One region of the Mycobacterium sp. ELW1 genome, then DNA from elsewhere that is predicted to be linked to it. Evidence: riboswitches for the same ligand, from Rfam matches in the RefSeq annotation. Region 1 holds a riboswitch; the other holds the start of a gene.

Region 1 (15,355 bases):
GCCCGGGATCCGGCGAATGGTGGAGGACGGGTACACCCACTTCGTCGAGCTGGGTCCACACCCGGCACTCGCGGCGTCAATCTTGGAAACCGCGGGCCAGCAGAGAGTCTCGGTGACCGCGGTCCAGCGACGTGACCAGGACGACGTCCGTACATTCCTCAATTGCGTTGGCACGCTGCACTGCAACGGCCATGACGTTTCGTGGGGTGCTCTCCAGCACCGCGAGGGCGCCCGCCCGGTGAAGCTGCCGAGCTACCCGTGGCAGACCAAACGCTTCTGGAATGAAACGCGGGAAGCCACCGAATCCCTGTTCTACAAGCCGGTGCATCCCCTTCTCGGACAGCGGATCAGTGCCCTGCACCCGACCTGGGAAGCAGAGCTGAGCACCGTGTTCAACCCGTTCATCGCCGACCATCGGGTCCAGGGAAGCGTGGTCGTGCCGGGAGCGGTCTACGTGGAGATGGGCATGGCGGTGGCGAACGCCGTCTATGGCGCGGACTTCAGTGTGGACAATGTGGTGCTCCATCGTGCGGTGATCCTCGACGAGACGTGTGACCCGATCCTGCGGACCACCCTCAATGAGGACGACGGCACACTGGAATTCGCGTCGTTCACCGCGACGGCCGACGGCGAACCGAAATGGACCATCACCGCAACGGCCGAACTCAACATCCGGCCACCCGCACCCAAGCCGTTGGCCGCGGCAGGCAGTGCAGAGCCGGTCGTCTCGATCAGCGGCGCCGACTTCTACCTTCGCACCGAGTCCATCGGATTCGACTACGGAGACGCCTTCCGGACCGTCCGGAAGGTGACTGCGGGCGAGGACTGGGCCGTCGCCGACATCGCGGTACCCGTCTCGATCGCCGATGAGGTGCCGCGATTCCGGTTCCACCCGGCCCTCATCGACGGGGCATTCCAGGCGCTGTTCGGCGCACCGTTCCTCGGTCAGGAAGAGAACGAGGATCCATTCCTGCCCACCCGGATTCGGCATTTCGCCGTCTACGGCGCACCCGCGCCGGAGATGACGGTGCACGTTCGCGTGGTGTCGGTGACCAAGTCGCACGTCGAAAGCGACATCACCATCACCGACCCGAGCGGTACACCGCTCGCGGTCATCACCGGATTCGTCGTGCAGTCGTTGAGCGAATCGTCGCGCATGTCGCCCGATCGAATCGACAAGGGAGTCCTGCAGATTCAGTGGCAACGCATGGACGACCAGCCACCCGGCGACGAGCCCGGTATCACCGGCCCGACGTCGTGGCTGCTCCTCAGCGACGGCACTGGTGTGGGAGCGGCGATCGCCGAAGAGATGCGTCGCCGGGGCCATCACGTCCGCGTTGTCCGACGCGGCGACGGAAAAGACCTCGCTGAGGAAGACTTCGGCGCATTGGTCGATGACGATCTCCACGGGATCGTCGACTGCTGGCCGCTGGACATCACTGAATCCTGTTCGGTCGAGGAAAAACAACAGCTCGGCGTGCTCACTGCGCTGCGGCTCGCGAAAGCGCTTGCCGGACAAGGCACCCGCGACCACGCTCGCCTGTATCTGGTCACCGCGAACGCTCAACCCGCACCGGGAACCGACCTCCGCGGTGTCGACCAGGCCGCGGTGTGGGGTCTGGGTCGAGTCATCGGCCACCAAGAGTTGCCGGAGCACTGGGGCGGACTCGTCGACATCGATGCGGCTGACGACCACGTCCAGACCGCGGCCCGGGTCTGCGAACACCTTTTCAACGGGGGACCCGAAGACCAGATCGCCATCCGCGGCGACGTGACCTACGTGCCGCGTCTGCGGCCGTGCGATCAGCTGACGCGGCCTTTTCCCACCAAGCTCAGCCCGGACGCGACCTACGTCGTCACCGGTGGTGCCGGCGCTCTGGGCCGGGTGGTCGCCACGTATCTCGCGGGGCGGGGAGCGCGCCATATCGCGCTGTGGGGCCGCAGCGTCATCCCGCCGAGGGACAGCTGGCCCGGCCTCACCGAAGAGCATGCCCATTACGAGACCGTCAAGACGATCGTCGACATCGAACGTCTCGGTGTGCGCGTCACCACGGCCAGCATCGACGTCGCCGACCGAGATCAGGTGGCGGAATGGTTGCGCGACCACGCCCGCGGCGGCGCGCGCCCGGTGCGAGGAATCGTCCATGCCGCCGGATCGGTCCATGACCAACTGCTGGTGAACATCGGCGAAGACGACTTCACCGCGGTGATGGCGCCCAAGGTGACCGGCGCCCGCGTGCTGCACGACGCCCTGAAAGGCCACGAGCTCGAGTTCTTCGTGATGTTCGGCTCCGCCGGATCGACGATCGCCTCGCCGGGGCAGGGCAACTATGCAGCAGCCAACGCCTTCCTCGACGCATTCGCGCACTATCGCCGGCAGCAGGGTCTGCCGGCGCTCACGATTGGGTGGGGGCCCTGGTCGGTGGGGATGGTGGAAGAGCTCAACCTCGAAAAGCTCTACGCTGCACGGGGCATCGAACTCATCACCCCCGCGGTGGGTGCCTTGATCCTGGACCGGCTGATCAACCAACAACCGCCCGACGTCGTCGCCATCAGCGCGGACTGGGGCCGGGCCCGCCAAGCCGGTCTCGGCAGCCGGCTGCCGATGATGTTCGCCGATCTCGGGAACGCCGAAACCGCGCCCGGCGCAGGCGAGTCCGATGGTTCGGTACTCATGATGCTCGCGACGACTCCCGAAGCCGACCGCCCTGCTGTCATCGCTGATCGGCTGCGGGAGATTGTTGCGGCTGTCTTCGACTGTGCCATAGAGGATTTCGAGCCGGATGACATGCTCGAAGATATCGGCCTGGATTCCATGATGGCGATGGAGTTCCGAGTGCGGATCAACATGACCTTCTCGATCGACCTGCCGGTGCTCGAGATCCTTCGTGGCGTGAGCGTGAACTCACTGGCCGATCGGGTGCTCGCCGAGTTGCACTTCATTCATGGTGACGTCGCCGCATCGACCACCGAATCGGCACCGGCGGCCGAGGCGTCGGACCTCGACGACGAGCTGGACCAACTCATGGCCGAGCTGTCCGACGCCGAACTGCAGGAGCTTCTCGCGCAGCTGGAGAACGAGTCCGAATCCGATGCCGGAGAAGCCTTCTCATGACGGCCTCATCGGCCGTCCAGGTCGAGGGACTGTCCAAGTCGTATGGACGGCTGCAGGCGGTTCACGATCTCGATCTCGAGGTCGGCTACGGCGAGATCTTCGCGATCCTCGGGCCCAACGGCGCGGGAAAGTCCACCACCATCGAGATTCTCGAAGGGCACCGCAAGCGCGACTCGGGGCGGGTTGCGGTCCTCGGTGAAGATCCTGCAGATGCGGGGCGCAGCTGGCGTGCCAGAATCGGCATCGTCTTGCAGGAGACCAGCGACTTCGGGGTTCTCACGGTGCTGGAAACAGTGCGGATGTTCGCGAAATGCTACGGCGAGGGGCGGGCCCGGGTTCCCGAAGAACTGCTCGAGCTTGTCGGCTTGGCGTCCAGCGCCGGTTCGCGGGTCCGGACACTGTCGGGAGGGCAGCGTCGCCGCCTCGACGTCGCGCTGGGCATCATCGCCGAACCGGAGCTCCTCTTCCTCGACGAGCCGACCACCGGATTCGATCCGGAAGCACGGCGCCAGTTCTGGGACCTCATCAGGCTCCTGGCCGGCGACGGCACGACCATCCTCCTGACGACCCATTATCTGGAAGAAGCTGCCGCACTGGCGGATCGGGTCGCCGTGGTGGCCGGTGGCCGAGTGGCCGCCGTCGATTCCCCGGCCCGGCTGACCGCCCACGTCAACACGGCGGCGACGGTGCAGTGGATGGACGGTGACCAGCTGCGCGTGGAGCACACCGACCACCCGACCGAGTTCATCAGGCAACAGTCCGCCGACGGCACCGAGCTGGTTCAGCTGACCGTCACCAGGCCCACCCTCGAGGACGCCTACCTGCAACTGATCGGGATGGCGTGATGACGGTCGACTCAACCCGCGTAACGGGGCGCAGCCACGCCATCGCGGCGCTGCGCCGGGAGCAGCCCTGCCGTCCGCCGTACGAATCGGGTTCTCGCGGGTCATCCCCGAGCTGAAGATGTTCTATCGGCGTCCTGAGCAAGTGGTCCTGACGTTCTCGATGCCGGCGATCATCTGCGTTCTGCTGGGGTCCATCTTCTCCGCGAAGATCCCTGGTACGCAGACGAGTACCGGCGCGGTGATCGCCGCCAGCATGCTGGCCTACGGCATCCTCTCCACGTCGTTCATCAACCTCGGCATCGGTATCGCGGCCGACCGGGAAACCGGTGCTCTTCGGCGGCTGCGCGGGACGCCGGCCACCGCATCGTCGTACTTCATCGGCAAGATCATGTTGGTTGCCATCGCCAGCCTCGCCGAGGCGGTCGTACTCGTGGCCTTGGGAGTGGTGGCTTTTCAGCTTGAACTGCCTACCGACGTGTACGCATGGTTCACGCTGGCCTGGGTGTTCGTCTTGGGCATCATCAGCTGCTCGCTGCTCGGCATCCTGGTGAGCAACTTCGCCGGCAACGCCGTCTCCGCGGCGGTCATGACGAACGGGCCGGCCGTCGGTCTGCAGTTCGTGTCGGGCACCTATGTGCCATTGATGGCGTTGCCGACCTGGATGTTGATCGTCGGGTCCATCTTCCCGGTCAAGTGGATGGCGCAGGGATTTCGCTCGGTGCTGCTGCCCGCGCAGATGGTTGCCTTCGAGCCGGCCGGCAGCTGGGAGCACGGGCGCATCTTCCTGGTGCTGGCCGCGTGGAGCATCGGCGGTCTGATGGCCTGCCTCTACATCTTCCGATGGTCGGACAAGGGCTGACCCGCATGCCCTCCCTGCTGAACGTCGCCTACCACTTCTTCCTGCAGATCGCCGTCATCCTGCTGACCTACCGGCTGCTGTGGCCGGTGTTCCGCAGGCTGGCCCAGGTACAGGTCGTCGCCATCATGGTCGCCGGCTTCCTGCTCGGGCCTTCGGTTTTGGGCTGGATCTGGCCCGCCGCACAGCAGTGGCTCTTTCCCGCCAAGCTGACGATCGGCGCCGAGACGATCGTGCACCCCAACCTCACGGTCATCTATGTCGTCGGCCAGCTGGGCCTGGTCCTGTACATGTTCCTCGTGGGGTCCTCGTTCCAGCTGAGCATCCTGGGAGCCCACTCCCGGCAGGCGGGCGCCACCGCCGCCACCGGCATCGGGATACCCCTGATCCTCGGAGGCGTCCTGGGCTGGGTGATGGTGAGCCTCGGCGGCTACTTCACCGACAAGGTCGCGCACTGGCAGGGCGGTCTCTTCGTGGCTGCTGCGGTGGCCATCACCGCCTTCCCGATGCTCGCGTGGATCGTGTACGACTCCGGACTGCTCAAAACCCGGCTGGGGACCATGGCGTTGTCCTGCGCCGCAATAGACGACGCCTGCTCATGGATACTGCTGGCGACCGTGGTCGCGACAGCGAAAGGTCATGTGTCCGGTGCGATTCTGGCCATCGGAGGTGGAATCGCCTACCTGCTGTTGATGATCTATGTCGGCCGGCCACTGCTGCGCCGGCTGGAGACCTGGACACCACCACGTGCCGACGTCGAACGCACCGGCGGCCTACCGATCGCGCATACGAGCATCGTGCTCCTCGTCGTACTCACCGCGAGCTGGTTCACCGATCTGGTCGGAATCTATTCCGTCTTCGGCGCTTTCGTGGCGGGCATAGTGATGCCCCGCGGTGCGTTCCTGGATGCGATCCGTGAGCGGTTCGAGCCGCTGGTGGCCTACCTGCTGCTTCCGGCGTTCTTCATCTATTCGGGACTCAACACTCAACTGACGCTGATCTTCGACTCGTCGACGCTGCTGATGGCGGGCATCGTCCTGGTCGTGTCGTTCGCCGCGAAGTTCGGTGCCGTCGGTCTGGCGGCGCGCTGGCAGGGCATGAGCTGGTACGAGGCGGGTTCGATGGGAGCATTGGCCAACGCCCGCGGTTTGATGGAGCTCATCCTGCTGAATATCGGTCTGGAAGCGGGGCTGATCTCCGGCAAGCTCTACACGATTCTGGCGGTCATGACGATCATCACCACGTTCGTCGCCACACCGTTGCAGCGACTGTTCGAGCGCCGCCTGGCCAGGACCGGTGCGAAGTTCGGCCCGGAGGGGGAGGAACCCTACGGCGCGGAGCCGGCCGCCGCGTGAGCGGGACTCTCGGCCGCGAGAAGGTCGGCAAGCTTGTCGTTGGCCGCCCGCAGCTGACCCGAGATGGCATCGAAGACCCGCTGACGAACGCGCGGGCGTTCCATCACCGGTGCCATCATGGCGCGGATCGCGTTGAGCCGTGAGGAGTGCAACCACTCCATGAGCTCGGGTTCGGCGAACCAGTTGATCTGGTTGCGGTGCTCGATCACGCTCATCGTCAGCCAGTCCAGCGGGTTGCCGGGCAGGTGAATCGGTTCGCACAAGGCGTTCTTGGTGGCGTCATCGTCGTAAGTGAGCTCGACGTGGGCGATGAACGCCGCGCTGAAAATCTGTTGGCAGGCTCGTACACATTGGGGAGTCAACATGGGTCCGGTGAAGATCGTGCTGGTCGGTCCCAAGCCCAAACCCTCAGCGGCACAATCGATCCACAGCGTCGACACATCGACGGCCAGCTCACCATGGTCCAACGTGGCCCGCTGAGAACCGATCTGGCGCACATGGCCAAGCCGCACGACGTCGGTTATGCGGCGAAGCTGCTCGGCCTCCGCCTGGGTGACGGTCGCACACCGGTACATGGTCGGCTGCACGTCGGGGTGCAGACGTAGCAGCGCCCCGCAGTCTTCGAGGCGGGCGAACAGATCGTCGATGCTGTCGGCATTTGCGATGGCATTCAGCCGCGCACCGAACGCCACCTTGACGCGGTCGGCGAATTGCGGTCCCGGTTGGAGGTTGGCCCGATCGAGCAACCACGAGTCGCGGGGAACGATCCAGGTCAGCCGCTCGGGACTGATTCCGTTGCGCAGCAACCACAGACAGCTGTCCATCCCGGTCTTGCCACCGCCGATGACCACGAAACGGTCATGACCGGGGGCGCTGCGGGGCAGTGCATTCGGCGGCACGCAGTCGATTCCTGGTTCGACGAGAAAATTCGGCGGCCGCATGGACGGCACGATCACCTTGGAATGGGTGGTGTCGACGACCCGGCGGCCGACGTCGACGGTGACCCGTTCACCGGATGCGGTGGTGAAGGTGCCATCGCCGTGATACTCGCTTCGCGGGAAGTGCCGGACGCGTCCGCCGTCCGTCAAGTCCCGCATCACCGCCTCGTAGTAGGATCGGATCTCGTCGACGCCGGCCAGTTCGTACAGTCCGGCATTGTCACCGTTGTCTTCGAGCCGGCCCGTGCCGAGATCGCGAGAGTTCACGCCGTAGTAGGCGGCAGGCTGGTGCAACCGCACAAAGGGGTATGCCGAAGTCCAATGGCCCCCAGGCGATTCCAACCGGTCGACGATCACAACCGTCGAGTCGCACTCGGACGCGATGGTATCGGCGAAGGCCATTCCGACCGCACCCGAACCGACGATGAGATAGTCCGCATGAAGCGTCTGCTGAGCGCTCAAGGCGTGTCACCATCCCCGCATCGGTGTCAGCACGTCGACGGCGGCGGTGGCTTTCATCGATGACTCCGTCCGGCAGGGCGTACAGGATCCAACTTTACGGACGATCGGCCCGTCGCCGGGTGGACAACCGGCCCAGCGCCTGCAGAAAGGTTCTCCGCTCGTCTGCGCTGAGTTGGCCCAGCCAGTGCTCCTCGCCGCGCTGGATCTGCTCCTGAACAGCCTTCTTCAGGGCACGGCCGGCGTCGGTGATCGCGAGAAGCCGAACGCGGCGGTCGTCCGGATCGGGGGTGCGCTCGATCAGGCCGCGCTCCTGGAGTTCGTCGAGATCGCGGATGATGCGCGTCTTGTCGGCGCCGATCGCCGCCGCGAGGGCGGCCTGGGTGCGCATCGACGCGCCGTCGAGTGCCACCAGCACCACGTAGCCCCACATCGAGAGGTCGTGCGCAGCGAGCACCGGCTGTTCTGCCGCGATCAGTTCGCGAAGCAGCGGAGCGAGCATCGCCGCGAGATCGGGGCGTCGGGATCTGTCCGCCACCGCGCCATCATAGGCATTGCTTTAGCATAAGCAGACGCATATGGTACGCATATGCTTATTAATGAACATCGCGTCGCCATCCTCGAGTCGGTCGACATCGTCAGCACCGTCCGACTCGCCGACCTCGACCGCGCGACCCCGTGCGAAGGCTGGGAGCTGGTCGACCTGCTGGCGCACATGGCCGTTCAGCACCGCGGATTCGCCGCGGCGGCGCGGGGACGCGGCGCGGACCTCGGCAGCTGGCGGGTCGAGTCCGTGATCGGCGAGGTGCGCCGCGATCCTGCCCGCGCCTACACCCAGGCGGCACACGATGTCCTGGATGCATTCTCGACAGACGGGGTCGACGACGCGCAGTTCGCGCTACCTGAATTCGGCGACAACGCAGTCTTTCCCGGCTCGGTGGCCATGGGCTTTCATTTCGTGGACTACGTCGTCCACGGCTGGGATGTCGCCGCGTCGCTCGGCGTGGGCTACGAACTGCCGGCCGAGGTCCTCACTGCTGCAATGCCCCTGGTGCAGGCAGTGCCGGCAGGCGAGATTCGTCTGCTCGACGCTGTCCCGTTCGGCCCCGCGATCGAACCGGTGGACGGCGGGGGCGACTTCGATCGCATACTGCGCCACCTCGGTCGCAGGCCTCAGTTCAAAAGCCGCGAAGCTTCCGCAGCCAGGCACCCAGAGGGGAGTGGCGTAGCGGCCATGTCGCGACCGACTCGATCAGCCTCAAGGCACTCTCCGGAAGGGACTGCGGCACCCTGACAGGATCCATGAGGTCGTTCTCCGCAAAGGGACTCGCGTCGGCGGCCACCATCGTGTCGGTGAGCGCCCGAAGCGATCGACCGGTGCCCCGCAGCGCCTCGACAGTTGCCACAAAGGAACCGCGGCGGCGCATCTCGTCGCGGAAAGTATCGACCGACACACCGAGGTGCTCGGCTACGAGCGTGTTGCGCACGCGAAGGATCTCTTCCTCGACCGCCCCGGAATTCTCGTGTGCGGGCAGGGATTCGATCGCGATATCGCATTCGCTGTCGAACCCCAACGATCTGTTGTTGAAGTTCGACGAGCCGATCCGAAGCAACCGGCCATCGATCACCAGGACCTTGGAGTGCACGTAGACCGACACCCCCCGGCCTGCCACCGGCCAGTACACACCGAGCCGCCCGTGCACGTCCGCCGTCTTGAGCATCCGGAAGAGCCGTTCACGGGCACTGTCCATCGATTCCTGTTCCAACCGGCTTTCTGAGCTGCGCGGGAGGATCATCACGACTTCGGGACCGTCGGGCTCACGCAGTCGGGCCGCGATCGCACCGGCGATACTGCGCGACGCGAAGTACTGGTTTTCCAGGTAGATGACGTCGCGGGCGGCGGCGATCGCCGCGAGATCGAGCGCCTCGACTTCTCGGACTTCGCTGCGGCCCGGCAGCCTGGGAAGGGTGCGTGCCACCCCGACCTCGACTTTGCGCAGACCCGGGATGAGCCCATCGGGCCACGCCTCCGGCGGAGGACTGAGCGGCGGTAACACGCGTCCGGTTGCCGCCTCCCACCGGTCCCGGGCCTGTTCGGCAAGCACACACGCTGCGGCACCGTCCATCGCGGCCATCACCTCGTGGCGGGGGCCGTAGGCGCCGCCGAGGCCGGTCCGGCGGCGGTCGGCGGGGAGGTGCTCGGAGGTATCCCAGCGTCCGAGCGTCAGATCCAGACCACCGCAGAACGCCACTGCGTCATCGATGACCACGATCTTCTGATGGTGCACCGCGCCGGTGGGATGCGCGCCGTCGACAGCGAAATGTAAACGCGCCGAGGTGAACTGATTGAGCACGCTCACCGGGGTGACACCGAACCAGAACCCGTCGAATGCAGGCAGGAGGCGAAGGTTGGACTTGAGCAGATACACGTTGAGACCGCGCCGTCGCCCCAGCAACCAATGCAGGAATGGGCCGAGGTGGTTGGGCCCGTCCAGGGTCTTCTCGCCGCGTTCGAAGGCGGTTCGGTAGTCGAGGTCCCAGCCGACGACGACGATCCGCTGTCGGGCACGCAATAAGGCGTCCTTCAGATGCCGCAGGTAGTCCGCGCCGTCGATGATGGCGGCAAAGCGATCCGCTTCCGCCGACTGCCAGCACGTGTCGCCGGGCACCAGCAGCGACTTCCCACCCGCTGATTCGTCGCTACCCACGGACCTCTCCTGTTCTGGGATGCGCGACGTACGTCAGCGCACATCTTGTGCAATCTTCCCCCATGCCCACGTCGTCGGGACGGCCTGTAAGAAACTTGTCATGGTGGCGAGCGTCGATGGTGATGAGCGTCTCCCGATCTCGTGTCACCCCTCATCACGGTGAATCCGGCCGCAGCGCAGACCATTTCGATCGGGCCCGATTAGGTGACCCACGTCAACGAATCGGCTAAACTGGCGGCCACGACCCCGATCTCGGGTGTTGGCGGACGAGGGAGCAGTACCCGCCTAGGACAAGACTGACTCGCAGGAGGAGTCTGGTCATGGCATGGGTGATTCTGGTGCTCTCCGGAATTCTTGAAGCTGTCTGGGCGGTAGCGCTGGGGGAGTCACGCGGTCTGCGCCGCCGGGTACCGACCGTGGTGTTCGTCGTCGCGCTCATCGCCAGCATGATCGGCCTGGCGCTGGCGATGCGCACCGTGCCGACCGGTACCGCCTATGCGGTCTGGGTCGGCATCGGCGCGTCCCTCACAGTGCTCTGCGCGATGGTCCGGCGTCAGGAGCCCGCCACCGCGGGACGTCTGGTGATGCTGGCGCTGCTCGTCGGCTCGGTGATCGGGCTCAAGGTGGTGAGCTAGTTGTACTGACCACGGACGTTAAGTACGGCGTGGCGTAGTGACATGACGAAGACCTCCGAGTGAAGTGCGAGCTGCTTAAGGAACGCACCAACTCACTCCGGAGGTCTTCATGGTCCACCGTAATGCCCCCTTGTCCGAAACCGGTCGTCTGCGGCTGGCACGTTGCGTTGTCGAGGATGGCTGGACGCTGCGACGGGCGGCCGAGCGGTTCCAGGTTGCGGTCACTACCGCTGCGCGCTGGGCCCGCCGCTACCGCGAACTAGGCGAAGCCGGCATGGCCGACCGCAGCTCACGCCCACATCACAGCCCTAATCAAACCCCCACACGCACCGAGCGGCGCATCATTAAAGTCCGAGTACTTCGACGTTGGGGACCGGCTCGCATTGCTTATCTGCTGGGACTGAATGTCTCGACTGTCCACAACGTGTTGAGGCGCTACGGCCTAGCCAAGCTGCGGTGGCTGGACCGGCCCACCGGGCGAGTTATCCGGCGGATGGAGTCAGCCAGCCCCGGCGACCTGGTGCATGTCGATGTCAAGAAGGTAGGCAAGATCCCGGCTGGCGGCGGATGGCGCATGTTGGGCCGCAGCGCAGGAAATCATCACTCCCGCAAGGACAGAAGCATAGGAACTGGCAGCGACCGTTCCGGGCGGCGTGGTTATCACTTCTTGCACACCGCCATCGACGCTCACTCCCGGCTGGCCTACTCCGAACTGCTAATCGACGAACGCAAAGACACAGCTGCTGACTTCTGGCAAAGGGCTAACGAATGGTTCAACGCATGCGGCTTCACCGTACGGAAAGTGTTGACAGACAACGGCTCCTGTTACCGATCCCACTCATTCCGAGATGCACTCGGGCAGATCGAACATCGTCGAACCAAACCCTATCGACCCCAGACGAACGGCAAGGTGGAGCGATTCCACCGAACCCTTGCCGATGAATGGGCATATGCGCGGCTCTACACCAGCGACGCCGAACGGTGCGCGGAGTTCCCTCGCTGGCTGCATACCTACAATCACCATCGCGGCCACACCGCACTCGGCGGCCAACCACCCGCCACCCGCGTACCTAACCTCTCAGGTCAGTACAGCTAGTCATGGCGTGGATGGTTCTGATCGGCAGCGCTGTCCTCGAAGCGGTCTGGGCGACGGCGCTCGGCGAGAGCGACAACCTGACCGATCCGCGAGCCGTGGCGGTATTCGTGGTCGCGCTCGTGTTGAGCATGCTCGGCCTGGCGTGGGCCACGAAATTCATTGCGATCGGTACTGCCTATGCGATCTGGACCGGCCTGGGAGCTGCGCTGACGGTCGGTTTCGCGATAGTCACCGGCGACGAGTCGGTGACGATCGCCAAGGGGGTGTGCCTCGCGGGCATCATCGTGGCGGTCGTCGGGCTCAAGGTCCTGCCCGGACACTCTGGCACCGGTCGCGGTTTGGTAGGTGTGACGCGTCCCACAGCCGGGGTACACCGCCGGCATGACCAACACTGATTCGCGCCCGGCCGCCGTCCGCCGGCAAGCGCAACGGCACGCTGACGAGGCCCGACGCACGATGGCGCACCGGCGCGCGGAGAGTGCCGACGGCGGCGTCAGCGGCTGGCTCAACCAGCGCACCGGGCAGTGGGATCTGGGTGGGCAGGACGAAACGACGATGCAGCGCCAGAAGTACCTGTGGAACTTCTTGGTGGATCACTGGTTTCGGATGGAATTCGACGGCTGGGACAACTTGCCCGACCCACCCGTGCTGCTGGTCGGAATCCACTCCGGCGCCCCGTTCGTCTGGGATGCCTGGACGGTCGGGGTGCAGTGGTGGCGTCGGTTCGGCCAGGAACGCACCCTGCACGGCACAGCACACGATGCGCTGATGGCCATGCCGGTGATCGGCCGGTACTTCCGGGCGATGGGGGAGCTGCCTGCCGCACCCGATTCGATGGCCACGGCGCTGGCCGAGGGCCACGACGTGGCGGTCTGGCCCGGCGGCGAGGTGGACTCGCTGCGGCCGTGGAGCGAGCGTGACGTCGCCAACCTGGCCGGACGCACCGGGTTCGTGCGCATGGCGATCAGGGCGGGAGTGCCGATTGTGCCGATCGCGACCGTCGGCGGAGCCGACGCGATGCCGGTGCTCATCCGCGGGGACGGGCTGTCGCGGGCGCTGCGGCTGGACAAGCTGTTGCGGCTCAAGGTCTTTCCGCTCGCGGTGTCGTTACCGTGGGGTATTGCGCCTGCGGCCCTGCCGCAGCTTCCGCTGCCGGCGAAGATCCGCACCAGGTTGATGCCGGCGGTGGAGGTCGATCACAATCCGTCCCGTGCCGAGGACGACGACTACGTCGAGCAGAAGTACCGGGAGGTGCAGGGCAGCATCCAGACCGGTATGGACGCGTTGGCGCGGAAGCGGGCACTGCCGCTCTTCGGTTGAGCCCGAAATCGCTCAAGCGAACGTGATCGCGGCGATGCGGTCGGCGACCACATCAACAACAGCCCGTGTCGCCGGGTCGTCGGCGGCGTCGTAGCGGTCGAGGCCGCGGTCGTATCGTGCACCGGCTATCGAGCCGTGATCGGCGTCGAGCTCCACGACCTGCACCGGCCAGTCGATCGCACGTAGCGCCACCGCGAACTCGGTGGCGACCGAGGTCGGGACGACGTCGTCGGCGTTGCCGGACAACAGCGTGAACGGGGTGCGTGCGGCGCCGTCGGCGACGAGTTCCAAGATCGGCCGGCCGGAGATGGGATCGTTGACCATGAATGCTCCGGCCAGGCAGATCACCTGCGCCACAGGAGTATTGAAATCTTGTGCGCGCAACGTCAGTCCGGCTGCGGCGGCGCCGCCGAGAGACCATCCGATGACAATCAGCGCGCCACCCCCGCCGTGCGTGTGCGCGAACTCCGCTGACCCCACCAGGTCCGCGCGTCCGCCGTCGTCGGCGTGGGAATCCCAGTCCGGCGCCACCACCCCGATGCCGCGGTCAGCCAGCGCTTCGGCGAGGACACTCACCGCTGCGCGGGAGTCGGTCTGCGTGCCGTGCCAGAGCAGCGCGGTCGGAGCCGACGCTTCGCCGTAGAGATCGGCCCAGCGCCCCGGGGCGTACTCGACTGTGTCGGACACCGTCTCAATCCGACGAATGCGGGGTCGGGCTTTGCGACGACTCCCACTTGGATTCCAACGATCGCGTGACCGGTGTTCCCGCAGACAATTCCCGATCGAATGTCGCGCCGCCGTCGCCTTCTACGGTGACCAGGAAACCCGAGCCGGTGGCCTCCTTGTGGACCACCTTGTAGACCTGCTCACCGGAACCCTGGTCCAGCGTGATCAGGTCGCCCGGTGCCACCTCGTCTATGTAGGAATTGGCACCGGTCATGAGTGCTCCGCGATGTACTCGTCGGCGTCTTTGTCGCGGGTGTCGACGCCCTCGATCGACTCTCGCTCGGCGTAGAACTGCAACCACTTCATGCCCAGCTCGTGGCGCAGTTCCAAGGTCGCGCTCTTGATGAAGTCGGGCATGGCCTCGCGCTCTTCCTCGTCGAGGTGCTCGCCGTTCTCTTCACGCGCCTTGAACACGGCCTCAAACCACACTTTTGTGCCTGGCTTGTGCTTGCGTGATTCGCGTACCGCATCGCGGATCGCGTTGTGGTCGGTGATCGCGTCCTCGGTCTCGTCCTCCGGGTCACCTTCGGGATTGCCGGGATCGTCATCGCCGCCGTGCTTGAGCAAGGCCGGATAGAACACGGTCTCCTCGGCGTCGGCATGCGCGTCGAGACGGTCACTGAGGGTCTTCCAGATCGCGGCAAGCTCGTCGTCGGACTTGGCGTCGTCGAGCCGGAAGAACTGGCGTCGCAGCCAGTCGTGATCGGCGTAGACGAGATCGATGATGTCGGACATGGGGCATAACTTGCCCCGCCGGTCAGGGATCGAAACGCCCGCGAGCAGGACTATGGCTCCGGCGCTACCCGCGTGTGCCGGCGGTGGCGACCTTGCGGGTAAGGTAGTCGATCTGAATGTGGATGGCGTACAGCACCATTGCGGGCAGCACGATGAACGGGATGTTTTCGCCGATGAACTTGAACCACAGCCCGAACGCTCCCTGACCGATATCCGCGAAGCCGGCACCCACCTCGGAGATGAAGTAGACCGCGGTGCTGCTCATCAGCACCGCGATGCCTGCGAAGGCCACCCACAGGCACCGGATCCGTTTCTCGATCGGAAGTGATTGCCGGACAAGTCGGGACCACATGGTGATCACGACGACTCCGGTCGTCACGCCGACCACTTCGAGGGCGAAGGTCCACGGGTTGCCGCTGGCATAGCGGGTGTCGGCGAGGCCGTACTGCCACCACAGCCACTTGATGCCCGGATCATTCGTGGGAGTCCACCACCCCAGCGGATGGCCGATGAGGAACACCAACTCGTAGCAGATCTGACTGAACGCGGTGTAGGGCAAGTAGAACA
Region 2 (15,355 bases), 1.8 Mb from region 1:
TGCTGCTGACCGGGCTGGCGGTATTGGCGCTGATGAGCCCCGCCTGGATGGTGCTGGTGCACACCACCGACTTCCTACCCAGCGGGGCTCGGCTGTGGCTGCCCGGTTACCTGGCCTGGTTCATCGGCGGCATGCTGCTGACGGTGTTGCAGGCCATCGGAGTTCGGGTCTTCGGGTTCATCGCGGTGCCGCTGGCCGTGGTCAGCTTCGTGATCGTCTCCACCCCGATCGCCGGCGAGCCGACCACGTCGCCGACCGGCATCGCCGAGGCGTTGGTGAAGACTGTGTTCTACGCCGTGATCGCGACGCTGGTCGTCGCGCCGCTGGCACTGGGCAACCGCGGTTGGTACGCCCGGGCGCTGGCCACCCGGCCGATGGTGTGGCTCGGCGAGATCTCCTACGAAATCTTCCTTGTCCACCTGGTGGTGATGGAGATCGCCATGGTCGAGGTGCTGCACTGGCCGGTCTACACCGGGTCCGCGCCCGCGCTGTTCGTGGTCACGCTGATCATGACGATCCCGGTGGCGTGGCTGCTGCACCGCTTCACCCGGGTGCGCACCTAGTGATTGCGTAGTCGGTTCGCGACCGTTCCACGAATCGAGTAGTCCAATACTCGGGTCCAGGACGTCTCCGGGACCGACGATCTCCCTCTATAAGCAGCTTCGTCCTTTGCAGTCATAAGGGTGCAGCAGGACGAGCTTGAACCGGGGGAGTCAGACATGAATTGGAAGCAACGGACGATGCGTCCGATACGGACCGTTGGGCTCGCGGTCGGCGTGCTGATCTGTGCATCCGGGGGTGTCGCCGCAAAGGCTCACGCTTCGGGAGGATGTTCCGCCACTGGCGGTCAGGTCATCAAACCCACTCTGTATCGAGCTTTCGGGACGATGGGTGCCAGATGCACGCCCGGCTTCGGTGCTCTTTTTCAAGGCTACTTCGCCCGAAATGGGCAAGTCGTCTACCGGATCAGTACGCGGGTTCCCAACACGGTCTACAACACCCCGTGGGTACCGGTGAACCCGGGTGATCGTCTGCAAATGGTGCAGACGGGAATCACGGTGATCCCTCCGGTGTGACCGCAGAGTCGCTGGGGCACACCATCGGAACGACGAACTCCTCGAGAATCGCTCGCTCGTCTTCGGCGTCACGGCCGGGGAAGATCAGCAGAGACGTCAGCACACGAACCAGCCAGCGGGCGCGGCGGTGGACGACCTCGGGGTCGTCGGGCCGCAGCGACAACAGGAAGCCCGATGTCAGCGCCTGAATGACTTCGGACTGCTCAGCCATCTCCGCGCCGATGGGGGAGTCGGCGGTGGCGAACCAGGATGACAGCGCAGGGCTTTCGCGCACCAGCGTCATCGACGTGGTGAGCCCGGTCAGTAGCCGCTCCCGCGGGTCGGGTATGCCGTCGATCAATTCGGTCAACTGCTCGTAGAGCCGGTAGGCCTCGCGGTGCACGTATGCGGTGTACAGCACCTCCCGGTTCTCGAAGTAGCGGTACAGCGTGGCTCGCGAACACCCTGCGGCACGGGCGATGTCATTCATGCCGACGTTTCGGACGTCGTTGCTTGCGAACAGCTCGCCGGCCGCGTCCAGGATGCGGTCGGAGGCCACCTCTGCCCGCCGCGAGCTCAGCCAGTCGCCCGCCATCAGCCGCGCACCCGGAACGGCACCGACAGGGGGCGTCGCACATAACCGCCGCCGGCCCACTCGATGCCCGCCTCGTCGATCTCGAAATCCGGGCAACGCGAGAGCAATTCGGTCAGGGCCACTCGCGCCTGCATACGCGCGGCGGCCGCGCCGAGGCAGTGATGCGCGCCGTGGCTGAAGGTGAGGATGTTGCGCGGACGCCGGGTGACGTCGAGTTCGCCGGCGTCCGGGCCGTATTGGCGTTCGTCGCGGTTGGCTGATCCGTACAGCAGCAGCACCTTGCGTCCGGCCGGAATGGTCTTGCCGTGCAGTTCGACGTCGCAGGTGGTGGTCCGGGCCAGACCCTGTACCGGAGAGGTCAGCCGCAGCAGTTCGTCGACGGTGTCGGGGATCAGCTCCGGCTGGTCGACGAGCATGCGGCGCTGGTCGGGACGCCGGTGCAGCAGCGGCATCGATCCGCCGAGCATGCCGGTGGTGGTGTCGTTGCCGCCGGTGACCATGGTGAAGGTGAAGGCGAGCACCGACAGCGTCCCGGCGATGTCGCCGTCGGCGCCGACACCGGCAGCCACCAGGTGCGACACCGTGTCGTCTTCGGGCTCGCGCCTGCGCCGTTCGATCAATTCGGTGAAGTAGCCCATCATCGAACCGATGGCGTCGCCGACCGATCCCAGAGCGCTCAGTCCGCTGGCGTTGGCCGCCACGATCGCCTCGGTCCAGATATCGAACTGGTCGCGATCCTGCTCGGGCACGCCGAGGTAGTGCGCGACGACCATCGACGGCAGTGGCTTGAACAGTTCGGTGACGATGTCCCCGCCGCCATCGGCGCGCAGCCGTTCGATGCGTTCGACGACGAAGTCGCGCACCTTGGGCTCGACTGCCTCGACCTGCCGTGGGGTGAACCCGCGTGACACCAGCCTGCGAAACTCGGTGTGCACCGGGGGATCCTGCATCACCATGGGCGGGTTATCTTGCAGGCCAATCAGTTCCAACTCGTTGTAGTTGACGGTCAGGCCCTGGGCCGACGAGAACGTCTCATGGTCGCGGGCCGCGGCGAAGATGTCGGCGTGCCGGGACAACACCCAATAGTCGTGGTCGGGATTCTCTGGGACGACGTGGTGCGCCGGATCGTGGTCACGCAGTGCCCGGTACATCTGCCAGCGGTCACCCCAGGTCTCGGCGGTGGCCAGCTCGAAGCGGGCCTCGGCTTCGTGAGACACAACAGCGGTCATGTCTTATAGTTACGACAGGAAGGGCCTTGTGTCAAGGCTGTCTGTCGTCACGTGCGGCCGCGAAGGGAACTACTCGTCCTCGGGCCAGAGGATGAACTCGTCGCAGACGTACCGCACGGGTTTGGGGCCGGCGTCGCGCAACGCGGTCTGGACCGTGCGCAGATGCTCGACGGTCATTTCCAGCGGCGGTTCGTCGGGCTGAAAGGATGTCAAGACGGGATAGTCCACGCCTGCGGTATTTGTCATCTCGATGTGACACCCGATCACATGGGTTACCGGGCGGGAGTCACAGAACGCGACCAAGCGGTCGACACTGAGCGTAAACGCGTGCCAGTCAACGATATAGAGACGGCCGCGGTAGATTGTGTCGCCGGTGAACAAGATACCGGTCGCACGGTCATAGAAGGTGACCGCTGAGTCCTGGTGGCCCGGCGTGGCGAGAACGTCGAGGGTGCGATCCCCGAGATCCACCGTCTTGACCGCGTCAGGTTCACCGGCGAAACCGAAATAGCGCCACGCCGTGGTTTTATCGGCCGGCACCAGAACCGTGGCGGGGCGGCCGGCGAACTGGTGATCGCCGGCGACGTGGTCATCGTGCGAGTGAGTGTGAAGTATCAGCAGCTCGTAGTCCTGTCGCCCTGCGTGGCCGCGGCGGCTGGTCCAACGCTCGATCAGTTCGTCCACCACGGCCCGCAGAGGAAAGAACTCCGAAGATGCTGTCGCGCCGGTGTCGAGGAGCACAGCGCGGTCGCGTCCGAAGAGCAGGAACATGAACGGCGCTTCGTAGTCGATGGCCATGTTCTGGCGCAAGATGACTGTGTCGTCGTCGTACCAATAGACCTGTATGTCGGGATCAGCGTTGTGCTTTGCGGAGATCGAACCGTGGATCCATCGCACATCCAGAGGTCGCGCTGCAGGTAGGCGGCATATATCGCTGACAGACATCAACCCTCCAAGGTGCGTCGTCTTAACGAGCCGGGTACGGCGCACATCTCGTCCGGGGAAGCGCTGTCGCGCATCGACAGCTGTGGACGGTAGCACCTCTCTGTGCGATTCGTCGAGCAAAAGGAAACGGGTTGTCTCTCAGACGTATCGGCGCAACGTGGCTTTGGCCAGTTCTACGGCGTCGTGGCCGCTGAGAACCGTTGCCAGCTCCCGTTGGACTGCGGCCGGCCCCCCGAGTGGCGGTTCACGGCCGGCCTCGACGAGTGCCCGGTGCAGCGCCGCAGCTTCCGCGTGCGCGCCAAGACGTGCCAGAAGGCGCGCCACATCCGCCAGCGTGTCCCACTGGTAGGAGCCGATTCCTGCGCTGCCGAACTCCCAATGGTCGACGAGGTCGGCGAAAATACCTGCCGCGGTTACCGGATCTCCGTGCACAGCGCGGATCGCGGCATCCTCGGCGCAGGCGATACCGATCAGCCAGTTGTTGCCCACACCGGCGGCGAGCTCGCGGGCTCGCTCGAACAACGTCATCGCCCGCTCGGGCTGGCTGGAGGTCAGCGCCCGTCCGAGCGCGCAGTGCGCCATCGCCCGGATCGTGGGATTGGCGACCCTGTCGGCGACCTGCATGGCCTCGCTGCCGGCGGCCACACCCGCGCCGGGATCACGCAGCGCCACATGGCACACGGTGATGTTGTACAGAACCCAGACCAAGCGGTGCGGATCGGTCCCCACGCGAGCGGGGATCAGCTCGCGCTGGTAATGCTCCAGAGCCGCGGCCGGGTCGCCTTCGTAGAGTGCGATATCGGCGAGGATGTCGGCGGGATCAGCGCAATAGGAGACGTCGGCACTCGCCGACCGCTGCGGGACCAGCGCGACCAGTTGTCGTGCACGGTCATAGCTCCCGGCGAACCATGCTGCGCGCGCGGCGGTTCCCACCGCAGCGGAATACAACGGATGATCCTCGTCGGCGATCTCCACTACCGTCTCGGCCCACTCACCGGAATGCACTCCGATGCGCATGAACATGACCTCGGGAAGTGAGACGACCAGTCGCAGCGCGCGGTCGACGTCACCCACGGTGACCATGGTCTCGAACGCCGAGCGCAGGTTGTCGTAGTCCGGTGCGGTGTATCTGGCCGGTTCGGTGACGAACCGTGCGATCCACTCCGCCTCCTGCGCACCTCTGACTCCGGCAGCGGCTGCAGCGATGAGATCGGTGAAGTAGTGCGCATGGCGCATCCTCATCTCGGCAAGCCGCCCCGTGTCCGCAAGACGTTCGAGGCCATAGGCCCGCAGTGTCTCGAGCAGTCGATAGCGGGTGGCGCCGGGGCCGGTGTCGACCTCCACCATGGACTTGTCGACCAGCCCCATCAGCAGCTCGACAGAATCGTCTTCGCTCATCAGATGGGCGGCGCACACCGCGTGTACGGCGTCGAGATCGAATCCGCCCGCAAACACCGCCAGGGTCGCGAACAGCGTCTGTTCCTGATCCGTCAGCAGCTGATACGACCAGTCGATCGTTGCGGTCAGGCTCTGATGACGTGGATGAGCGCCGTTCCCGCGACCACTGAATAGTCGCAGTCGATCGAGCCTGCGCACGACGTCGGCACTCGACATCGCCCGCATCCGAGCCGCCGCGAGCTCGATGGCCAGCGGCAGTCCGTCGAGCCGACGGCAGATATCGGCGACCGCCCCAGCCCGCTCACGCTCGGGATCGAAATCCGGCCGACTGGCTCTGGCTCGTTCGACGAACAGCGTGGTGGCCGCTTCCTCGTTCAGAGGTTTGACCGGCACCACCCACTCAGCTTCGATCCCCAACGATTCCCGGCTCGTCGCAAGAACTTTCACCTCAGGACAGTGTGTGGTGATGCGGTCCATGAGCCCAGCGGCATGGGGCAGGACGTGTTCACAATTGTCTACCACCAGCAGCATTCGCAGCCTCTGCAGGAATTCGACGAGCGCATCGTCAGGGCTGCGATCCGCTCCCGGTTGAAATCGCAGAGCAGTGCATATCGCGCGACTGACGGCTGTCCCGTCGGACAGTGGGGCAAGGTCGACGACGACCACACCGTCGGCAAATCGGTCTACCACCTCGTGCGCGACGGCCAGTGCGAGCCTGGTTTTGCCGACGCCTCCGACGCCGGTGAGAGTGACCAGTGCGCTCTCGTCCAGCGCGGTGAGCGTCGAGCGCACAACACCGGCGCGGCCGATGAGGCGCGTTGGGCGCCTTGGGATGTGGCGAACTGAAGGCGGTGGCGACGCGGTCATCGGCGAGCCACCGTCACGGTGAAGGATCTGAACGTATACCGCCTCCAGCGCCGGACTCGGGTCGACGCCGAGCTCGTTGCCCAGGCGTTCGCGCACGAGCCGGTAGGTCTCGAGGGCTCGGTCCTGCCGGCCGCTGCGATACTGCGCAACCATCAGTTGACCAGCGACCCGTTCATCGAGTGGATGGGCTTGCGCTGTCTCGAGGAGCTCACCGAGAATTTCTGCGTGCCGGCCCGCGCGCAGGGCAGCGTCATTTCGGTCTAGGATCACCGAAAGGCGTTCAGCAGCAAGCGAATTGCGCAGCTGATTGGCCCAGGGTGTATCGATTGCGGACAGTGGTTCCCCGGCCCACATGTCAAGCGCGTCGTTGAACAGCATCACCGCGTCGACGGAGTTCTGCGTCTTTCGGGCGTCGCGAACCTGGTGCCGAAAGCGATGCAGATCTACTGACTGCTCATCGGCCTGCAGCATGTAACCGCCAGGTCCGTGGGTGATGCGCGCCTGGCCGACCTCGACGGCGAGCGCTCGGCGTAACCGAGAGACGTACGCTGCCAGAGCATTACGCGCCCTCGCAGGTGGCGCATCGGCCCATACCCGGTCAATCAGTGCATCTGGCGACACCGGGCGGTTCACGTCGACCAGCAGGCACACCAGTACGCTGCGTTGCCGGATATGACCGATGTCCACACGGCGTCCATCGACAAGCGCGTCGACCTCGCCGAGCATCCGAAACATCAGCCCCACGCCCTACAGGTTTCACCATTGGCCGGCGCACGGCAATCAGCCGGTCATTGCACCCGTCTGCGGCCCTTGCCCGGCACACCATTGGCGCCGTTGGCGGTCTTGCCCAGCCCGCCGGCGCCACCAAGGCCGGCCAGCCCGCCGGGCCCGGCATTGCCGCCGTTGCCACCGCCACCGCCGATTCCGGGTCCGTTGGTAGACCGGCCTTGGCCGCCTTGGCCGCCGGTTCCGCCCGCGGAGAGCAGGCCTCCGTTTCCGCCTGTCCCGCCCTGCCCACCGAAGCCCTGACCGTCGGTGCTCTGCGCGGTGCCGCCGAAGCCGCCGTTTCCTCCTATCCCGGCCTGGAACCCGCCATGTCCGCCGCTGCCGCCATTGCCGGCTTCCGTCAGCGTTCCACCGTTGGCGCTGCCGCCGGAACCGCCGTTGCCGCCGTTGCCTCGCACGACAGTGTCGCCACCCTGACCGCCAGACCCGCCCGTGGCGCTCGTCTTGCCCAATGCTGAGCCGCCGGTACCGCCGTTGCCTGCGGCACCGAGGTAGGAGTCGCCACCTCGTCCACCCGCACCCCCGAATCCGGCGCTGTTCGTGCTGACCGCTTTGCCACCGTTTCCGCCGTTGCCGCCCCTGCCGGAGAACAACCCTGACCGGCCGCCGTCGCCGCCCTTGCCGCCCCCGGCCGACTCGACGCCGTTGGTGCCACTGCCGCCCTGACCACCATTACCGCCGTTGCCCGCCAACACTCCGGCGGCGCCCCCCTGGCCGCCGTTGCCGCCGGCGCCCAGGAAGTTGGTGCCAACGTCCGCTCCGGCTCCGCCGTTGCCGCCGTTTCCGAACAAACCGGCACTGCCGCCGTCGCCGCCGCCGCCTGCTCCTTTTGCGTTTCCGCCGTTTCCGCCATTTCCAACCAGCAGCCCGCCGCGGCCGCCGTCGCCGCCGCTGCCCAGAACGGTCGCCGAGCCTCCGTTGCCGCCGTTTCCGAACAGCAAACCGCCCCGCCCGCCGTTCTGGCCGGGCCCGCCGTCGGCGCCGTTGCCGATCAGCAGACCGGCGTTCTCGCCCGGTTCGTCCCCGTTGCTGATGAAGATGGCGATGAAGTCGCGGACTGGGTTGGCCGCGGCAGCGTGAGCGATCACCGCTACCGGGCGAGATTCCGCCGCTGTGCGATTGCGGCGGTCGCGCCGCGGCACGGTCGGCAGTGTCGCCGGGCCTGGGATGGCGGCGAATGTCGTTGTGACGGTGCGGCCGCGCTCGAGTGCGGAAACTGCCGGGACCGACGACGACCCTCGGCCGGCGCTCGACGGCGGCACCACGAGAAGCGAGGACCGCTGGGCCGTGCGGGGGCTTTCTGGCAGCGGTGGAAGAGCTGGTGACAGCGGTGTCGCCGACGCAGCGTCGTCGTGCACCACGATTTGCAGGTTTGCCTGGTGTAGCCCCACCTCGTAGTTGTTCGGGGCGAGTGCAACCTCGGCGCCGAGGAGCGCGGTGAGCACTCCGATCCGCGCGAGCGGGGCGATGTAGTGGTCAAACATGGGTGTCTTTCGTTGGCTGTGGTCTCACGTTGATTTCGGGGCGGCCGACGGTGTGCGCGACGCGCCGCGATGCCCGGGACCTACCGACTGTGGGGCACCGATGTTCAGCGGTCCTGAAGCATTCGTGAAATAGCCAGCTAAGGGGTTGTTTCGCCCCCAACTTCGCAATGACCTACGAGTCGCTGGGGTCCTCGGGCAAGGTCGCCAACAGCGCCGCCAGGCCGTACTCGAAGACAGCGTCGTAGTCGGTGGGTGACTGCAATGCCCGGACCAGGTCACGGTCCGGCCAGTCGTCGGCCCACAGCGTCGGGTCTTCCTCGTCGTGCTTGGGGCCGCGCACCGCCGAGAACTGCATGATGGCCGACGAGATGACGTGGACCTCGATGGCCCGCAGCACCAGCGCGCCGTCGGTTCCGGTGACGCCGAGGCGGGCAAGTTCGGTGGCCAACCGCTGCTGCACCGGCAGGAACAACGCCGGGGTGCGGTTACGCTCGTGCGCGATGCCCAGCAGATGCTGCCGGTCGATGAGCGCCCGGCGCTGGGTGCGGGCCAGAGCCGCGATGCGCTCGGCGGGGTCGTCGGCGTCCGCGGGCAAGGCTGCCATGTCGCCGAGCAGCCGTTCGACCAGGCTGTCGAGCAGCTTGTCGCGACCGCCGACATGCCAGTAGATCGAGGTCACCGCGACACCGAGCTGCTCGGCGAGCCCGCGCATCGTGAACGCGTCGACGCCGTCGTGCTCGATCATCCTGGCCGCCGCGTCGAGGATCGACTCCGCGGTGACCGGGTCAGGACTGCGGGCCACCCGGCTCACCTCCGGTCATGCGGTCGGCCGCCGGAAGGTCGAGGTAGCGCTCGAGATTGCGGTGCAGGTTGATCACGCGCCGCTCCTCATTGGACAGCGTCAGGTGGGTGAACCCCGGCTGACGCAGCCCGCGCTGCAGCCCCGCCAAGACCGAAATATCCTGCGTCAGAACCAGACCGGGATGAGCCTCCTCGGCTGTCATGCGCACGTCGACAGGACGGGTACGCGGTGCGCTCGGCGCCATCCGGGTCCACAGGTACATGACGAGCTCGCCGTGGTCGGGATCGGGGCCCGGGTGTGACGTCATGACCGTCAGGTGGTCGGCGTTGGTCAGCAACGTCAGGTTGGGGAACACGTTGTACTGGTGTAGCAACATGATCTGTTCGGTGCTCGCCCAACCGAGGTCGACCCCGCGACTGGCCGCGAACTCCCTTGTGCGAGAGGCAATAACATCAGGTACCGAATCGCCACCCGGGTACGGCGTGCCCTCCTCGACGCCCATCAGCATGCCCTGGGTTGTCACATACGCATCCCAGACATCGTCGTCGGAGATGGGCTCCTTCAGGTGCGGGCTCGGCACGCCGTAGAACTGCTCCGACTTACCGGTATGACCCCAGATCTGCTGCGGTGCAAAGACATCATCCATGCACCGGTGCAGCTCGGGGTGCAGCGTCTGGATGTGGTAGGTCTCGCTGTAGCCGTCGGCGATCGTCTTCCAGTTGGCGTCCACCTCGATCGTCATCGTGGCGTAGCAGTGGAAATCCTCGAGCCGGTTCCATGCGATATCGGCGGGCAGCGCCTCCAGATACTCGGCGAGCGGCATCGCGTCGGTGTCGAGATTGACGAATACCAGTCCTGCCCAGACCTCGACGGAGGCCGCGATCAGGGGGAAGTCCTCCAGGTGCAGTGCACCGAAACCCTTGCGGTTGGGTACGCGCTTCAACGCCCCGGCCAGGTCCCACGTCCAGCCGTGGTAGCCGCAGCGGAGCTCGCGCACCTCCGAGCCGGCGCCCGTGCACAGCGAATTGCCGCGGTGCCGGCAGACGTTCTGGAATGCCCGCAGCTGCGTGTCGTCGCGGACGATCAGGACCGAAAACGTCCCGCACCGGTATTCGAAGTAATCCCCCGGCTCCGCGACATGATCGAGTGTGCACGCGAGCTGCCAGACGCGCGGCCAGAGGTGTTCGCGCTCGAGGTGGGCGAACTCGGGGGAGTAGTAGCGCGCGGCGGGCACGCGGGTCGGGCTGGCCGGAGGCGGGCCGATCGCGTCTTCGCGTCGAACATCGTGCGCCGTGTGGGTCACCATGCGCCTCCTTGGAAATCTTCTCCAAACGGTATTACACGAGGCCCTGTAACGGTGTTACATTGGCGACGGAATCCCATTGACATCGTGTGTCGAGGAGTAGCCATGTTCGACCTCAAGATCACCGGCGGGACCGTCGTCGACGGAACGGGCGCCGACCGTTACATCGCCGACGTGGCCGTCAAGGACGGGAAGATCGTGGAGGTGCGGCGCCGCAGCGCGTCCGACGCGCCGCTGGCGGGCGAGGCAGCCGAAACCATCGACGCCACAGGCAAAGTCGTGGCGCCGGGATTCGTCGACATCCACACGCACTACGACGGTCAGGTCAGCTGGGACAGCCTGCTCGAACCGTCGAGCAACCACGGCGTGACCACCATCGTCGCGGGCAACTGCGGTGTCGGCTTCGCGCCGGTGCGGCCCGGGTCCGAACAGTGGCTCATCCAGATGATGGAGGGTGTCGAGGACATTCCCGGCAGCGCGCTCACCGAGGGCATGACGTGGGGCTGGGAGAGCTACCCCGAGTACCTCGATGTGATCGGCAAGGGGAACTACGCCGTCGACGTCGGCAGCCAGGTGGCGCACGGCTCGGTGCGGGCCTACGCGATGGGCGAGCGCGGGGCGCGCAACGAGCCCGCGACGCCGAGACATCGAGCGGGGCGCGCAACGAGCCCGCGACGCCCGACGACATCGAGGCGATGGGCCGCCTGGTCCGCGAGGCAATCGAAGCCGGGGCGCTCGGGTTCTCGACGTCGCGCACCCTCGGCCACCGCGCCATGGACGGTGAACCCGTGCCCGGCACCTTCGCCGCCGAGGACGAGTTGTTCGGCCTGGGCCGGGCGATGGCGGCCGGCGGTCAGGCGGTCTTCGAGCTGGCGCCGCAGGGCGTGGCCGGTGAGGACATCATCGCTCCGAAGAAGGAATTGGAGTGGATGCAGCGTCTGGGCGCCGAGATCGACCGGCCGATCTCCTTCGGCCTGATCCAGGTGGATGCCGCGCCCGACCTGTGGCGCGAGCAGATGGACATCTCGGCGGCCGCGCACGCCGCGGGCGCCCGGCTCTACCCGCAGATCGCGGCGCGCCCGTTCGGCATGCTGTTCGGATTCCCGGGCCACCACGCGTTCACGCACCGCCCGACCTTCCGAAAGCTGAAGGGGGAGTTGGGTCGTGAGGAGCTGGCGCACCGGCTCGCCGACCCGGCGGTGAAGGCCGCGATCCTCGGCGAAGACGATCTGCCGCCCGATCCCAACAAGCTGTTCGACAATATGAACATCCTCGTCCAGTACGCCCTGGGTCGGATCTACCACCTGGGCGACCCGCCGGACTACGAGCCCACCGACGAGCGGACGGTGGAGAAGATCGCCGCCGACCGCGGCGAGGACCCGCTGGCCACGCTGTACGACCTCATGCTGGAGGCGGACGCCACCAACATGCTGATGCTGCCGTTCTTCAACTACTCCTACGGCAACTGCGACGCCATTCACGAGATGCTGACCCATCCGGCCGGTGTCGTCGGGTTGTCCGACGGTGGTGCACACTGCGGAATGATCTGCGACGCTTCCTATCCCACGTTCCTGCTGACCCACTGGGCCCGCGACCGGCACCGTGGTGCGAAGCTGCCGCTGGAGCATCTGATTCGCAAGCAGACCCACGACACGGCGCAGCTGTTCGGCCTCAGCGATCGCGGCGTCATCCAGGTCGGCAAGAAGGCCGATCTCAACGTCATCGACATGGACGCACTGCGGTTGCATCCGCCGAAGATGGCCTACGACCTGCCGGCCGGCGGAAACCGTTTGGTGCAAGGCGCTTCCGGCTACGCCGCGACGATCGTCAGCGGCACCGTCACGCGCCGCGACGGCGTCGACACCGGCGCGCGTCCGGGCCGGCTGGTCCGCGGGGCCCGCTGACGCGGACCGTCACTCGCTGAAGACGCCCATCTCGTCGAGCACATCGGCGTAGGCAAGCACGTCCGCGGCGAACAGTTGCGGCTGCTCGAACGCCGCGAAGTGGCCACCGCGGTCCTGAATCGAGTAGTGCACCAGGTGATAGTGCTTGTGCGCCCACACTTTCGGGATCCGCACCAGCTCTGCCGGGTACACCGCATAACCGGTCGGGACGTCGACCCGGCCCGACCAGGGGCTGAGCGCACCGGTGCCGGCGTGGGCGGCCTCGTAGTACAGTCGCGCGGCCGAGGTGGCGGTACCGGTCAGCCAATACATCATCAGATTGTCGATAAGCCGGTCGGTGCGGATCGGCATGCCGTCGCGGACGTCGCTCCAGGCATGGAACTTCTCCAGAATCCAGCCGGCCAGACCCACCGGCGAGTCTTCGAGCCCGTAGCCGAGTGAATGTGGCCGGGTGCCTTGGATTTCCATGTATGCGGTGCCTTCTGCCATCCGCTCGGCGGAGGCGATGAATGCGGCCATCTCCTCGTCGGTGACACCGTCCATGGCGTCGGGACCCTCGGCGGACGCGAACAACATGTTGGTGTGGATGGCGACCGTGCGATCCGGGTAGTGCTCGCCGAGGTATCGCACCACCAGGGCGCCCCAGTCGCCGCCCTGAGCCAGAAAGCGCTGGTAGCCCAGTTGCGTCATCACGTCGGCGACCGCCGCCGCGACGACCGAAGTGTCGACGCCGCGTTCGGTGGTCGGGCCGGAGAAGCCGTATCCGGGCATCGAGATCACCACGACGTGAAACCGCGCGTGCAGCAGCGGTAGGGCGTCGAGGAACTCGATGATCGACCCCGGCCACCCGTGCACGAGCACCAGCGGGATCGCGGTGCTGTCGGCGGACCTGCGGTGCAGGAAGTGGACGCGTTGGCCGGCGGCTGTGGTGACGAAGGAGCCCACGGCGTTGAGCTCGGCTTCGGTTGCCCGCCAGTCGTACTCGTCGCGCCACCTCTCGACGAACGCCTTCAAGTACGACTGATCGGTGCCGTAATCCCAGCCGCTGCCGGCCAGCTCGGCGGGAAATCGGGCGGAGTCAAGGCGGCGGCGCAGGTCGTCGAGATCGGCTTGCGGAACTGCGATCTCGAACTGCGTGGGGGAGTGAGTCATCGCCGTCCACCCTAGCCAGGCGGTAGAACCCGCGCGCCACCTTGCGTCAAATGACCGCGCCCGGATTCAAAATTCCGTCGGGATCCAGCGCGGCCTTGATCCGGCGGTTGAGTTCCATGGCTTCGGGACCCAATTGACCTGCCAGCCATGGCTTCTTGAGCCGGCCGACGCCGTGTTCGCCGGTGATCGTCCCGCCCAGCGACACCGCCAGGTCCATGATCTCACCGAACGCCTTGTCGGCTCGTTCGGCCATCGCGGCGTCGGCGGGATCGAAGACGATCAGCGGATGGGTGTTGCCGTCGCCGGCGTGGGCGATCACCGAGATCGTCAGGTCGCGCTCGGCCGCGATCTTGGCCACCCCGCCCACCAGCTCGGCGAGCGCGGGCAGCGGCACTCCGACATCTTCCAGGAGCAGCGAACCCTTGGCTTCCACCGCTGGGATGGCGAATCTGCGGGCCGCGACGAACGCCTCGCCCTCGGCCGGATCGGAGGTCGAAAAGCATTCTTTGGCACCGGCTTCGGTGAAGACGCGGGCCATGTACTCGGCGTCCTCGGCGCCGGCCGGGCCCCGGTCGTCGGATGCGGCCACCATCATCGCCGCCGCCGAGCGGTCCAGGCCCATCCTCAGCTTGTCTTCGACGGCATTGATGGCCACCGCATCCATGAACTCCAGCATCGAGGGCCGAATGCGTCCGGTGATCGTCACCACCGCACCGGCTGCGGCCTCCACCGAATCGAACGTCGCCACCACCGTGCACGCCGACGGCTGGGGAGGCAGCAGCCGCAGCGTCACCTCGGTCACCACCCCGAGGGTGCCTTCACTACCGACGAACAGCTTGGTCAGCGACAGCCCGGCAACATCTTTCAGGCGCGGTCCGCCGAGGCGCACCGCGGTGCCGTCGGCCAGCACCACCTGCAGGCCCAGCACGTAATCGGTTGTCACGCCGTACTTCACGCAGCACAGACCACCCGCATTGGTGGCGATGTTGCCGCCGATGCTGCAGATCTCGTACGACGACGGGTCTGGCGGATACCACAGGCCGTGCTCGGCGACCGCCTTCTTCACCTCGGCGTTGAGCAGGCCGGGCTGTACGACGGCGGTGCGCGTCACCGGGTCGACGGTGATGTCGCGCATCTTCTCCGTCGACAACACGATCCCGCCGTCGACGGCGGTCGCGCCGCCGGAGAGTCCGGTGCCCGCTCCGCGTGGCACCACCGCGATGCGGTTCGCCGATGCCCAGCGCATCACCGCCTGCACCTCTTCGGTGCGGCTGGGCCGCACCACGGCCAACGGCATCCCGGCCGCAGGGTCGGCGGCGCGGTCGTGGCGATAGGACGCCAGGATGTCAGGGTCGGTGACGACGACCCCGTCGGGAAGCTCGGCGGCCAGGCCGGCCAGAGCGCTCACGGCCATTGCGCCATCCTAGGCGGCGTCGTCGTCCAGCTCCTTGAGGGCAGGGAGCCAGGGACACAGCACGCCGATCGCCAGGATCGGCACCGCCAGAACCAGGAATGTCACCGTCAGACCGAACGCGTCGACCAGCGGGCCGGCCACCGTGAACCCGATCGGGCCCGCGGCGTAGGTCATCGACGTCATCACCCCGACCACCCGGCCGCGCAGCTGCTCAGGGGTGCGAGTCTGCATCACCGAGTTGTAGATGGGCCCGATCGGCCCGTACACCAGGCCGACCAGGGCGGCGAACGACAAGATGACCGGCAGCGGCGGCAGGAACGCGATGACCGTCACCGCGATCCCGAACGTCAGCACTGCCGTCAGCACCGTCGTCCGCTTGCTGGCCACCTTCGACAGCACGGTCCAGCTCAGCGCCCCGATC

Evidence for each region. A riboswitch is a leader RNA that binds a small molecule or an ion and turns the genes downstream of it on or off. The one in region 1 is predicted to bind guanidine.
Region 2: another riboswitch for guanidine. It lies ahead of D3H54_RS07855 (MBL fold metallo-hydrolase); the one in region 1 lies ahead of D3H54_RS29505 (DMT family transporter).

The regions. Positions count from the first base shown of each region.
Region 1 covers NZ_CP032155.1:6,142,884-6,158,238, reverse strand. Annotated here, with positions in the region: gene D3H54_RS29545 (type I polyketide synthase) at 1-3,115, shown strand, start outside; gene D3H54_RS29540 (ABC transporter ATP-binding protein) at 3,112-3,960, shown strand; gene D3H54_RS29535 (ABC transporter permease) at 4,028-4,819, shown strand; gene D3H54_RS29530 (cation:proton antiporter) at 4,825-6,171, shown strand; gene D3H54_RS29525 (NAD(P)-binding protein) at 6,144-7,571, opposite strand; gene D3H54_RS29520 (MarR family winged helix-turn-helix transcriptional regulator) at 7,666-8,070, opposite strand; gene D3H54_RS29515 (TIGR03086 family metal-binding protein) at 8,158-8,862, shown strand; gene D3H54_RS29510 (phospholipase D-like domain-containing protein) at 8,747-10,276, opposite strand; guanidine-III (ykkC-III) riboswitch at 10,515-10,582, shown strand; gene D3H54_RS29505 (DMT family transporter) at 10,597-10,911, shown strand; gene D3H54_RS29500 (IS481 family transposase) at 11,021-12,007, shown strand; gene D3H54_RS29495 (DMT family transporter) at 12,010-12,402, shown strand; gene D3H54_RS29490 (lysophospholipid acyltransferase family protein) at 12,389-13,327, shown strand; gene D3H54_RS29485 (alpha/beta hydrolase) at 13,340-14,014, opposite strand; gene D3H54_RS29480 (hypothetical protein) at 14,019-14,267, opposite strand; gene D3H54_RS29475 (hemerythrin domain-containing protein) at 14,264-14,788, opposite strand; gene D3H54_RS29470 (emopamil-binding protein) at 14,853-15,355, opposite strand, start outside.
Region 2 covers NZ_CP032155.1:1,659,147-1,674,501, forward strand. Annotated here, with positions in the region: gene D3H54_RS07840 (acyltransferase family protein) at 1-563, shown strand, start outside; gene D3H54_RS07845 (TetR/AcrR family transcriptional regulator) at 1,054-1,650, opposite strand; gene D3H54_RS07850 (cytochrome P450) at 1,650-2,879, opposite strand; gene D3H54_RS07855 (MBL fold metallo-hydrolase) at 2,949-3,824, opposite strand; guanidine-III (ykkC-III) riboswitch at 3,836-3,901, opposite strand; gene D3H54_RS07860 (AfsR/SARP family transcriptional regulator) at 3,963-6,824, opposite strand; gene D3H54_RS31460 (hypothetical protein) at 6,878-8,359, opposite strand; gene D3H54_RS07870 (TetR/AcrR family transcriptional regulator) at 8,532-9,161, opposite strand; gene D3H54_RS07875 (aromatic ring-hydroxylating oxygenase subunit alpha) at 9,145-10,467, opposite strand; partial or broken gene D3H54_RS07880 (N-acyl-D-amino-acid deacylase family protein) at 10,570-12,368, shown strand; gene D3H54_RS07885 (epoxide hydrolase family protein) at 12,378-13,520, opposite strand; gene D3H54_RS07890 (FAD-binding oxidoreductase) at 13,567-14,934, opposite strand; gene tap (multidrug efflux MFS transporter Tap) at 14,944-15,355, opposite strand, start outside.